DNA from 2 places in the Streptomyces sp. NPDC006510 genome. Region 1 is predicted to be linked to the other one. Evidence: riboswitches for the same ligand, from Rfam matches in the RefSeq annotation. Region 1 holds a riboswitch; the other holds the start of a gene.

Region 1 (5,707 bases):
AACGACACCGTGCACGCCATCCTCACGCGTAACGACGCCGATGAGTGCTGGGACCTCTTCCGCAAGCTCACCAAGCGGTTCGCCTTCCGCGACGAGTCGGGTCCACAGGCGGTCCGGGAGCTGATGTCGGCCTACGGCGGACAGCGCATCGTCCATGGTCACAGCCCCATTCCGTACCTCCTCGGAGAGGTCGGTTCGGAGGACGGCGAGGACGGCTCCGGCCCCGTGGTCGAAGGTCCGCACGTGTACGCGGACGGGCTCGCCATCGCCATGGACGGCGGAGTGACCATGGCCGGAAAGCTACTGGTCGTCCAACTGCCTCTGCATGACTGACGTTCTTCTGGGAAGACGCTCCCACGACCTGACCACGCCGACCACTGGGCCTATTTACGGAAACCCCCTGTCACCCCGTGCCGTGGGCGCTCTACCATCGGCGTATCAGTAGCAGGCTCTCCTCCGTTTCCGCCCAACTGCCCGTTCCCAACGGGCACTCAGGCCCGACGGAGCATCGGGGGATGCACATGAACAGCGCTCCGCACCTGCTGGCCGAGGACCGACCCGAGTTCGAGCGGATCCTCGACGACGCACTGCGTCATGCCCATGAACGACCGGATCTGGCCGCGGTCGGCGAACGGCTCAACGCCGTGCAGCTGCGCACCATGGCGCTGGACGCCACGGAGCTGATCACCGCGACGGCCGCCACCGAGTACGAGCACTACGTGCGGGCCCGCGAGGAACTGCGCAGACCGGCCGAGGGCGAGGACGAGGATGTGGGCCCGGTCTCCGGCGCGAGCCGGACGAACCAGTCGGGCGCGGGCATAGGAGCCGTCGTCACGGTCCTGGCGCCGGTGCTGGCCGGAACCGCCGCGTTCATATTCCTGCTGGCCGGCTATCTGCTGAGGCTGCTCGACCCACCACCGTCCTTCGCGTCCACCATGGTCTCCGCGGGCTGGTTCTTCGCGGCGGTCACGGCCGCCGCGATCCTGGCCGCCGCCGTCGGGCTGCTCATCACGGCACTGCGCAACGGATCGACGTCGCAGCCCGCCGAGGACGCCGAGGACGAGTTGCCGGAGGATGTGGCACGGGCCAGAGAGGCGTGGCGCCACGCCCTGCTGGAGCGCGGCATCCTGCCGTTCCTGCGGGACGCGCTCGCCGATCCCGCCGCCGGCCCCGCCTCACGCACGCCGGTCCGCTCGGCGAACCGCATCCCGAAGGTCGGCTACAGCCCGCCGGACTTCTCCAGCCCGGACGGCGGCCCGGCGGCGGGCCCCCGCCCGACGTTCACCAGTCCGGACTTCACCAGTCCCGACTTCGGCGGCCCCGAACACGAACCGGACTGACCGGGTCCTACGAGACCCGGGCCGGGCCGGGCCGGGCCGGATTCGGTTCGGGGCGGGTTGGGTTGGGTTGGGTTCGAACGAGTTCGGGGGCGGGCCGCCTCGCCGAGCATGGCTGCCGAGATCACGCGCGCCTCCGCGGCCGGAGCCGTCGTACGTTCCCTGGGTGCCGTGACGATCGCCCCGTCCATCAGCAGCACGAGCCGTCGTGCGAGTGCCTCGGTGTCCTCGTGCCGGCCGCTCTCGGCGAGCAGGCCCGCGACGTACGCCGTGCCCCGCTCCTTGTGTTCGGCGGCGTCCCGGTACGCGGAACTGCCGGTGTCGGTCATCCGGCTCCCCGACGTCCCGTACACCCAGGTGGTCTCGGCTCCGGCCGTACGCCTGATCACCCACGAAACCTGAACTCCGAGCCCTGCAACTTCGAGCGCGGGCCTTCGAGCGCGACGTCGCCCCGGAAGCCGGAGCCCCGGGGCGACGCCGTGTCCCGGGTCAGTCCGCGATCGGCAGATAGACCCGGTTGCCGGCCGCCGCGAACTCCTTGGACTTCTCCGCCATGCCCGCCTCGATCTCCGACTGCGATCCGCCGTGCTCGCGCCGGATGTCCTGGGAGATCTTCATCGAGCAGAACTTCGGACCGCACATCGAGCAGAAGTGCGCCGTCTTCGCCGGCTCGGCCGGCAGCGTCTCGTCGTGGAACTCCCGTGCGGTGTCCGGGTCGAGAGCCAGATTGAACTGGTCCTCCCAGCGGAACTCGAACCGGGCGTCGGAGAGCGCGTCGTCCCAGTCCTGCGCCCCGGGGTGCCCCTTGGCGAGGTCCGCCGCATGCGCCGCGATCTTGTAGGTGATGACGCCGGTCTTCACATCGTCCCGGTTGGGCAGGCCGAGGTGCTCCTTCGGCGTGACGTAACAGAGCATCGCCGTCCCCCACCACGCGATCATCGCCGCGCCGATGCCCGAGGTGATGTGGTCGTACGCCGGGGCGACATCGGTGGTCAGCGGGCCGAGCGTGTAGAACGGTGCCTCCTCGCAGATCTCCTGCTGGAGGTCGATGTTCTCCTTGATCTTGTGCATCGGGACATGGCCCGGGCCCTCGATCATGGTCTGGACGCCGAACCGCTTGGCGACCGTGTTCAGCTCGCCGAGCGTGCGCAGTTCGGCGAACTGCGCCTCGTCGTTGGCGTCGGCGATCGAGCCGGGACGCAGCCCGTCGCCCAGCGAGTACGTCACGTCGTAGCTCGCGAGGATCTCGCAGAGCTCCTCGAAGTGCTCGTACAGGAACGACTCCTTGTGGTGCGCGAGGCACCACGCCGCCATGATCGAGCCGCCGCGGGAGACGATGCCGGTCTTGCGGCGGGCGGTCAGCGGTACGTACGGCAGGCGCACGCCGGCGTGGACCGTCATGTAGTCGACGCCCTGCTCGGCCTGCTCGATGACGGTGTCCTTGTAGATCTCCCAGGTCAGCTCCTCCGCCCGGCCGTCGACCTTTTCGAGGGCCTGGTAGAGCGGAACGGTGCCGATGGGCACGGGGGAGTTGCGCAGAACCCACTCACGGGTGGTGTGAATGTTGCGGCCGGTGGACAGATCCATGACGGTGTCGGCGCCCCAGCGCGTCGCCCACGTCATCTTCTCCACCTCCTCCTCGATGGAGGACGTCACCGCGGAGTTGCCGATGTTGGCATTGACCTTCACCAGGAACCGCTTGCCGATGATCATCGGCTCGATCTCGGGGTGGTTGACATTGGCCGGCAGCACGGCCCGGCCGGCCGCGATCTCCTCGCGCACCACCTCGGGCTCGGCGTTCTCCCGGATCGCCACGTACTCCATCTCCGGGGTGACCTCGCCCCGGCGGGCGTACGCGAGCTGGGTCACCGGCTGCCCGTCCCGGCTGCGGCGCGGCAGTCGCGGGCGGCCGGGGAAGACCGCGTCGAGGTTGCGCAGCCCTTCCCCGAGCTCTCGGCTTCGCTCAAGCAGGGGAGACCCCATTCGCGGCGAGGTGTGCTTGAGCCCGTCGTCCTCGGGGCGGGCGGGGCGGCCCGGGTACTCCTCGGTGTCGCCGCGGGCCACGATCCAGTTCTCCCGCAGCGGTGCGAGCCCGCGGCGGACATCGGTCTCGACGGTGGGATCGGTGTACGGCCCCGACGTGTCGTACAGCGTCACGTCCTTGCCGTTGGTGAGGTGCACCTGACGGACCGGCACCCGGAGGTCCGGGCGCGAGCCCTGGACGTACCCCTTGTGCCAGCCGATGGACTTCCCGGCCTCGTCGCTCTGGTTCGAGGCAGGCGTGCGTGCGTCCGCTGTGGTCATGAGACCTACTCCCTACGCCGGCATTACCCGGTAACAGGTTCGGCGGTCGGCGCAGCCCGTCCCGTACGGATGTACGGATTTCAGCGCCCTCTCAGCCCGGTGCTCCGAGCTCCCGCGTGTGCAAAGGTCCCTCCACGCTAGCGCCCCGTCCGGCGTACTGAACAGAGGGCCCGTCTCTTCTTGCGATGATCGGCCGGTGACGTCCCCCCAGATCGACCTCGAACCGCAGGGCCATCAGCACGGCCACTCGCACAGCCATGGCCCCGCCGCGCCCGTCTCCAGACATCTGCGCAAGGTCATCGCGGCCGTACTGATCCCGTTCGCCACCGCCGTTCTCGTCGGTCTGGTGGCTCTCTGGCCGGGCGGTGCGCCGCCGCACGAGCGGACCGGCGTCGGATTCGACCGGCAGACCCAGCAGGGAAAGGTGGTGAGTATCGACAAGGTGGACTGCAAGGACGTGAACGCGGTTCAGATGCCCGTCGACGGGGCCACCACATCACCGTCGGGAAGCGAACGGGGACTGTGCAAGAGGGCCACGATCGAGGTGGCGACCGGTCACGACAAGGGCCGGACCTTCGTCGAGATCGTCCAGCCCGACGCACCGCGTCAGTTGCGCGACGGTCAGAGCGTGGTCGTGTCGTACGCCCCCGACGCGCCCCGTGATCTGCAGTACTCGGTGACGGATGTGAACCGGAAATTCCCGATGACTCTGCTGGCCGGGATCTTCGCCCTGGCCGTGGTCGCGGTGGGCCGCATGCGCGGGGTGATGGCACTGGTCGCGCTCGCCGTGTCGTTCGCCGTGCTGACCCTGTTCATCCTCCCGGCCATTCTCCAGGGCTCGAATCCGCTGCTCGTCGCGGTGGTCGGGGCCAGCGCGATCATGCTGATCGCGCTCTACATGTGCCACGGCCTGACCGCCCGCACCTCGGTCGCGGTGATCGGCACGCTGATCTCGCTGCTGCTGATCGGGCTGCTCGGATCGCTCTTCATCGGCTGGGCGAGCCTGACCGGCAACACCGACGACAACACCGGCCTCATCCACGGTCTGTACCCGCACATCGACATGAGCGGTCTGCTGCTGGCCGGTGTCATCATCGGTTCGCTCGGAGTCCTCGACGATGTGACCGTGACCCAGACATCGGCGGTCTGGGAACTGCACCAGGCGAACCCGGCGATGGGTGCGCGGGGTCTCTACCGGGCAGGAATCAGGATCGGGCGCGACCACATCGCCTCGGTCGTCAATACGCTGGTGCTCGCCTATGCGGGCGCCGCACTGCCGTTGCTGCTGCTGTTCTCCATCGCGCAGAGCAGTGTGGGGACGGTGGCCAACAGCGAGCTGGTGGCTGAGGAGATCGTACGAACGCTGGTCGGCTCGATCGGACTGGTCGCCTCGGTGCCGGTGACGACGGTGCTCGCTGCGCTGGTCGTCTCCGCGGACCGCACAGGGCTCGGCGCGGAAGCCGGAGCTTCGGCACCCGTACGGGCCGGGAAAGGCCGTCGTCGTAGAGCTAAGCCTTGAACGTCCCCGTCAGGTGAATAATTCACCCATTCGGCAGGTACCGTGTTCGACCGGTGAGCCGGTCGGCGGCGCCGTTCTTCTCAGCCTGCGTTCTGTTCCTCGGCGAGGATCCGGCCCAGGGCCTCTTCCAGGTTGCCCTCGAAGTCACCCAGCGTGCACTCCTGTCCGAGCGGCACAAGCTTGTCGGTCCGGTCGAGAAATGCCACAAGCGGTGCCGTACCGGCCCTGAAGAGAGCCCGGTCCTCACCGACCTGGAGCCGGATATGTACGTCGGACAGCCCCTCGGGCTCAGTGGGACCGATGTGCACATCGCCGTCGCCACTGGGGCTGTTGAGGCCGTCGAGCAGCAGCTCACGGCCGAATGCCCAGGTGACGGGGGCGTCACCGGGCAGATGGAAGGTCATCCGGATCGCATACGGATCGCAGACCTCGTACCGGAGCTCCACCGGGATCCGGAAAGAGAGCTCCTCGGAAACGAGGAAGCTCATCATGACCTCAGCTTGAACCGACTCGCGCATCGTTCAACCCCGCAGTAGATGAATCTGGC
Region 2 (5,707 bases), on a different contig from region 1:
GAAGCGCTCGACGAACGAGGCGTCGGTCGCCAGTGCCGGGTGCATCACCTTGAGGGCGAGCACCCGGTCGAGCCGGGTGTCCACGGCCCGGTAGACCGTGGCCATGCCGCCCACGGCGATGCGGGCATCGACGCGGTAGCGGCCGTCGAGCAGCTGCCCGACGAGAGGGTCCTGGAGGGTCGTATCCACGCAGGCGAGTCTACGAGCCGCCACGGACACGGCTCACGGGCCGGGGCGGTCCCGGGGCCGTACTGCAGCCGAGCCGTGACAGGGACACGTTCTTCACGCCGTACCGGCGGCTCGGAAGGCCGGGCGCTCCGGGTCCAGCACCGCACGCCCCTCCACCGGCGACGAGGCCTCGGCGAAGTGGCGGCGCGGAATCCGGCCGGCCCGGTACGCCAGCCGCCCGCCCTCCACCGCGTGGCGCATCGCCGCGGCCATCAGTTCGGGCTCCTGGGCCCGGGTCACGGCGGAAGCCAGCATCACCGCCGCGCAGCCCAGCTCCATCGCGAGCGCCGCATCGGAGGCGGTACCGGCGCCCGCGTCGAGGATCACCGGCACCCGGGCCTGCTCGACGATCAGCCGGAAGTTGTGCGGATTACGGATGCCGAGCCCGGAGCCGATGGGGGAGCCGAGCGGCATGACCGCCGCGCACCCCACGTCCTGGAGCCTGCGCGCCAGCACCGGGTCGTCATTGGTGTACGGCAGCACGGTGAAGCCGTCGTCGACCAGGATCTCCGCGGCGTCCAGCAGCTCGATCGGGTCGGGCAGCAGGGTCCGCTCGTCGGCCACCACCTCCAGCTTGATCCAGTCGGTGCCGAGCGCCTCGCGGGCCAGCCGGGCGGTCAGCACGGCCTCGCCCGCGGTGAAGCAGCCCGCCGTGTTCGGCAGCACGCGGATGGAGAGCCGTTCGAGGACGGAGAGCACCGAGCCCCGCACGGTCGGATCGAGGCGGCGCATCGCGACGGTGGTCAGCTCGGTGCCGGAAGCGGTCAGGGAGCGCTCCAGCACGTCGAGGCTGGGGGCGCCGCCGGTACCCATGATCAGCCGGGAGCCGAAGACGGTGTCGCCGAGGGTGAAGAGATCGTCCGACATGGTCAGCCTCCCTGGACGGCGGTCAGGACCTCGACGCGGTCACCGTCGAGGAGGGCGGTGGCGGACCACTGGCCGCGCGGTACGACGGTCTCGTTGACGGCGGCCGCGACGCCGGAGTGCGCGGCGGTCAGGGTGGCGACCAGGGCGTCCAGGGCGGTGCCCGCGGCGAGGACCCGGACCTCGCCGTTCACGGACACGGAGAGGGACGCCGGCACGGGGCGGGGTGCGGGCTCGGTCATGCGGGCTGCTCCTGACATACGGAGACGGCGGCGGAAGGGAAACGGTGCGGGGTGAAGGGGCGGGCCTGCTCGGGCAGCTCGCCGGTGGTGAGGAGCTCCGCCATGACGTCACCGGTGACGGGGGTGAGCAGCACCCCGTTGCGGTGGTGGCCGGTGGCGAGGTGGAGGCCGGGCAGGGCGGTGGGGCCGAGCAGCGGGGCGTTGTCGGGGGAGGCCGGGCGCAGGCCGGCCAGGGTCTCGGTGAGCGGCAGCTCGGTGATGCCGGGGACCAGCTCGTGGGCGTCCCGCAGCAGCTCGTAGACACCGCCCGCGGTGACCGTGGTGTCCCAGCCCATTTCCTCGCTGGTGGCGCCGATGACCAGTTCGCCGTTCTCACGCGGTACGAGATAGACATGGCTGCCCCGGACCACGGCCCGGACCGTCCGGCTCAGGAACGGCGCGTACCCGGCGGGCACGGTCAGCCGCAGCACCTGGCCCTTCACCGGCCGGACCGGCGGCACCACCTCGTCCGGCAGCCCCGGCAGCCGGCCGCTGAGGCTGCCCGCGGCGAGCACGACCTGGTCGGCCGCGAGCTCCGTGCCCCCGGCGAGCACCGCTCCGGCGGCCCGGTCGCCCACCACGCTCAGCCGCTCCACCCAGTCGCGGTGGAAGACCACCCCGGCCCGCTCGCAGGCGGTCAGCAGGGCGGCGGCCAGCCGGCGGGGATCGATCTGGTGGTCGCCGTCGACCCGCAGACCGCCCCGGACGCCCGGCGCGAGCATCGGCTCCAGACGGCGGCACTCACGGCCGGTGAGCCACTCCGACTCCAGGCCGGACCGCTGCTGCAGGGCGTGCAGGTCCCGCAGATGGGCGCGGTCGTCGGCGTCCAGCGCGACGGCCAGGGTGCCGCAGGCACGGAAGCCGGTCTCCTGCCCGCTCGTCGCCTCCAGCTCGGCGGCGAAGGCCGGATAGCGGGCGGCGGAGGCGACGTTGAGACCCAGCAGCAGCTGTTCGCCGTAGTGGAGTTCGGTGACGGCGGCCAGCATGCCGGCCGCCACTCGGGCGGCACCGCCACCCGGTTCGGGATCGGCGACCGCCGTGCGCAGTCCGCGCTGCGCGGCCCGCCAGGCGATCACCAGGCCGATGATCCCGCCCCCGATGACCAGGACATCGGATCCGTTTCCGTTCCGAGAAGAACGCATGGGCTTCCAGCCCCTCCCTTCGCCGGCATGACCCGGATCAGGTTCGTACGGTCGGAGGCCGCCCCAGCCTCCCTCTCAGCCCGGTGCGTCCGGGCTCCCGCGAGTGTTTTACGTTGGCCACCCTAAACCCCGTCCCCCCGGACCAGTAAGGGAGCAGCCACCGTGGCCCGTTCGCTCGACGGACTCGTCCTGGCACCGGTCGCCGACCAGGCGCCCGGCCAGGTCGGTACCCGTACCCGCTTCACGTACCACGAGGAAGACGGCCGGATCTGGGCCGATTACACGGGCGGCGACGTGGTGCGCGGCCATCTCGTCGGCACCCGGGCCGGCGACACCCTCGACTTCCGGTACGTCCAGCTGAAGCAGGACGGAACGACATCTTCCGGCCACTGTGTCTCCACCGTCGTCGACCTCGCGGACGGCCGGGTCCGGCTGGACGAGCGGTGGGAGTGGGAGTCGCAGGAGGGCAGTGGGACGAGCACCGTCGAGGAACTCGCCCTTTCCTGACGATCTGTCAGGTGCTTAAGGTGTACGGGTGAGCGATCAGCAGCAGTCAGAGCAGCCGGACCGGCGGGCAGGACGCCGCGTCGTCATCGTCGGCGCGGGCATGGCCGGGGTGCAGACCGCGGTGGCCCTGCGGGAGCAGGGCTTCACCGGCCCCGTCACCCTGCTCGGCGCCGAACCGCATCAGCCCTACGACCGGCCCCCGCTGTCCAAGGCGGTGCTGCTCGGCAAGGCCGAGGACTCCGCCTTCGACATCGACTTCGAGGCGCTGGAGATCGATCTGCGACTGGGGCGGGAAGTCACCGGTGTGCGGCCCGCGGCGCATGAGCTGGACACCGCGTCGGGCCCTGTCCCCTACGACGTCCTGGTGATCGCGACCGGTGCCGAACCCGTCGTCCTGCCCGGGGTCGAGGGGGTGCCCGGCGTCCATCTGCTGCGTACCCTCGACGACGCGGCACGACTGCGGCCGGTCCTCGACGAGCAGCACGGCGTCGTGGTCGTCGGCGCGGGCTGGATCGGTGCCGAGTTCGCCACCGCGGCCCGCGCCGCGGGCTGCGCGGTCACCGTCGTCGAGGCCGCCGACCGGCCGCTGGCCGGCGCGATGCCCGCGGAGGTCGCCGCCCCGATGGCCGCCTGGTACGCGCAGAGCGGCGCCGAACTCCTCACCGGGGCCCGGGTCGCCCGCGTCGAGCCGGGCCGGGTGATCCTCGCCGACGGCCGTACGCTCCCGGCCGGAGCGGTCGTCGTCGGAATCGGCGCCCGGCCCGCCACCGGCTGGCTGGCCGGCTCCGGCATCGCACTCGGCCCCGACGGATCGGTGACCGCCGACGAGGCGCTGCGCACCTCGCAGCCCGATGTGTACGCGGTCGGCGACTGCGCCTCGTTCCCCTCCGCCCGGTACGGCGAGCGCCTGCTCGTCCACCACTGGGACAACGCGCTCCAGGGCCCGCGCACCGCCGCCGCCAACATCATCGGGGCAGCCGCCGGTGACGGCCCGGCGCCGATGACGTACGACCCCGTTCCGTACTTCTGGTCCGAGCAGTTCGACCGGTTCGTGCAGTACGCGGGCCACCACGGGAGCGCCGACACCCTGCTGTGGCGCGGCGATCCGGCGGACCCCGCCTGGTCGGTGTGCTGGCTGCGCGACGGCGTGCTGGTCGCGGTTCTCGCCGTCGGCCGTCCGCGCGATCTGGCGCAGGGGCGCAAGCTCATCGAGGCGGGGGCGCGGCTCGATCCGACGCGGGCCGCCGATCCCTCCGTACCGCTGAAGTCGGCGATCCGTCAGTAGCGTGCCGCAGGGCGCACGGGGGTGTCCGGTATGCGGGCAACCCCTTGGGCGGCGACCGAGATTGGTGCACTGTGCATCTTTTGGATCCCTGATTCCGGATCACCGACTCGTTTTCCGAAGGAAGTACATGCCCCGACACAGATGGGTCCGCGCCCTGCGCCGGATCTCCGTGGTCTCGGCCTCGATCGCCCTGGCCGGCGGCGCGTTCGCCGTCCCGGCGAACGCGGGCAGTGCCCCGAAGCCCGGATCCAACCCGGCCGTCGACTACCAGGACCCGGTCGACGCGCTGCCGCCGGTCTCCCGGCCCGACACCGAACACTGCGCCGTGACGGCCGTCGAGCACGACTTCGGCAACACCCTCGGCGGGCCGCCGTACACCACCACGCTCACCCCGCCGGACAAGTGCGCGGGCCCCTGGAGCAAGGTCGTTCTCGACTGGTCGGCCAGTGTGAAGGGGCGTCAGTACGACCGTCTCGCAGGGGTGTTCGTCGGCGGCGCGGAGATCTTCCGCACCAGCACCGCCGAGCCCGACGAGGACGGCATCAGCTGGCACGTCGCCAAGGACGTCACCGAATTCGCGCCGCTCCTCAAGGACCCGCAGAAGCTCCAGCTGGACCTCGGCAACGTTGTCAACGACACCTACACCGGTGTGTACAAGGTCAAGCTGACGATCACGTACTACCGGGCCGACAAGCGCCACCCGGCCGCGCGAACGGCCGACCGGATCGTCCCCCTCGGCGACACCGGGTCCGCCGGCGCCCCCTGGATGAGCGTCGGCAAGGGCGGCTCCACCAACACCGACGTCACCTTCCCGCGCAATCTGACCGGCGCGCGCCTCCAGGTGTACGCACGCGGAGGCGGTTGCGACGAGCAGTGGTTCGACGCGGTCCCCAGCGACCTCGCCGCCACCGCCCCGGACTATCTCTGCGGCGGCGGCCCCTACCGCGAGGTGCAGATCGCCGTGGACGGGCGGCCCGCGGGTCTCGCCCAGCCGTACCCCGTGGTCTACTCCGGCGGCATCGTGCCGACCCTGTGGCGGCCGGTCCCGGCCATCGACCAGTTCAGGACCGAGGCGTACGACATCGACCTCACCCCGTTCGCCGGTGAACTGGCCGACGGCAGGCCGCACACCATCAGCATCACCCCGTACGGCGCGGCCGACAGCTGGATCGTCGACGGTTCGCTCTTCCTCCGTACGGACGCGCACGCGGCCCGTACGAGCGGCAGGGTCACCGTCGACACGCTCACCGACGAGCCGGTGGTGAAGACCGTCCAGACCCCGCGCGCCGACGGCTCCACCCATGTCGCCGTGTCGACCGGACGAGCCTGGAAGATCTCGGGCTACGTCCGGACCTCGAAGGGCCGGGTCGCCACCACCGTCGAGCAGGACTTCTCGTACA

What was found. A riboswitch is a leader RNA that binds a small molecule or an ion and turns the genes downstream of it on or off. The one in region 1 is predicted to bind thiamine pyrophosphate.
Region 2: it holds a riboswitch for thiamine pyrophosphate, as region 1 does, so the genes downstream of both, thiO (glycine oxidase ThiO) here and thiC (phosphomethylpyrimidine synthase ThiC) in region 1, are expected to answer to the same signal.

What each region holds. Positions count from the first base shown of each region.
Region 1 is NZ_JBEXPH010000006.1:46,079-51,785, forward strand. It holds gene ABZY11_RS03680 (metallophosphoesterase) at 1-333, shown strand, start outside; gene ABZY11_RS03685 (hypothetical protein) at 516-1,340, shown strand; gene ABZY11_RS03690 (hypothetical protein) at 1,449-1,739, shown strand; gene thiC (phosphomethylpyrimidine synthase ThiC) at 1,827-3,641, opposite strand; TPP riboswitch at 3,634-3,767, opposite strand; gene ABZY11_RS03700 (YibE/F family protein) at 3,838-5,160, shown strand; gene ABZY11_RS03705 (SsgA family sporulation/cell division regulator) at 5,241-5,678, opposite strand.
Region 2 is NZ_JBEXPH010000017.1:12,325-18,031, reverse strand. It holds gene pknB (Stk1 family PASTA domain-containing Ser/Thr kinase) at 1-189, opposite strand, end outside; gene ABZY11_RS08260 (thiazole synthase) at 283-1,095, opposite strand; gene thiS (sulfur carrier protein ThiS) at 1,098-1,334, opposite strand; gene thiO (glycine oxidase ThiO) at 1,331-2,515, opposite strand; TPP riboswitch at 2,513-2,626, opposite strand; gene ABZY11_RS08245 (hypothetical protein) at 2,678-3,022, shown strand; gene ABZY11_RS08240 (FAD-dependent oxidoreductase) at 3,123-4,307, shown strand; gene ABZY11_RS08235 (peptide-N4-asparagine amidase) at 4,435-5,707, shown strand, end outside.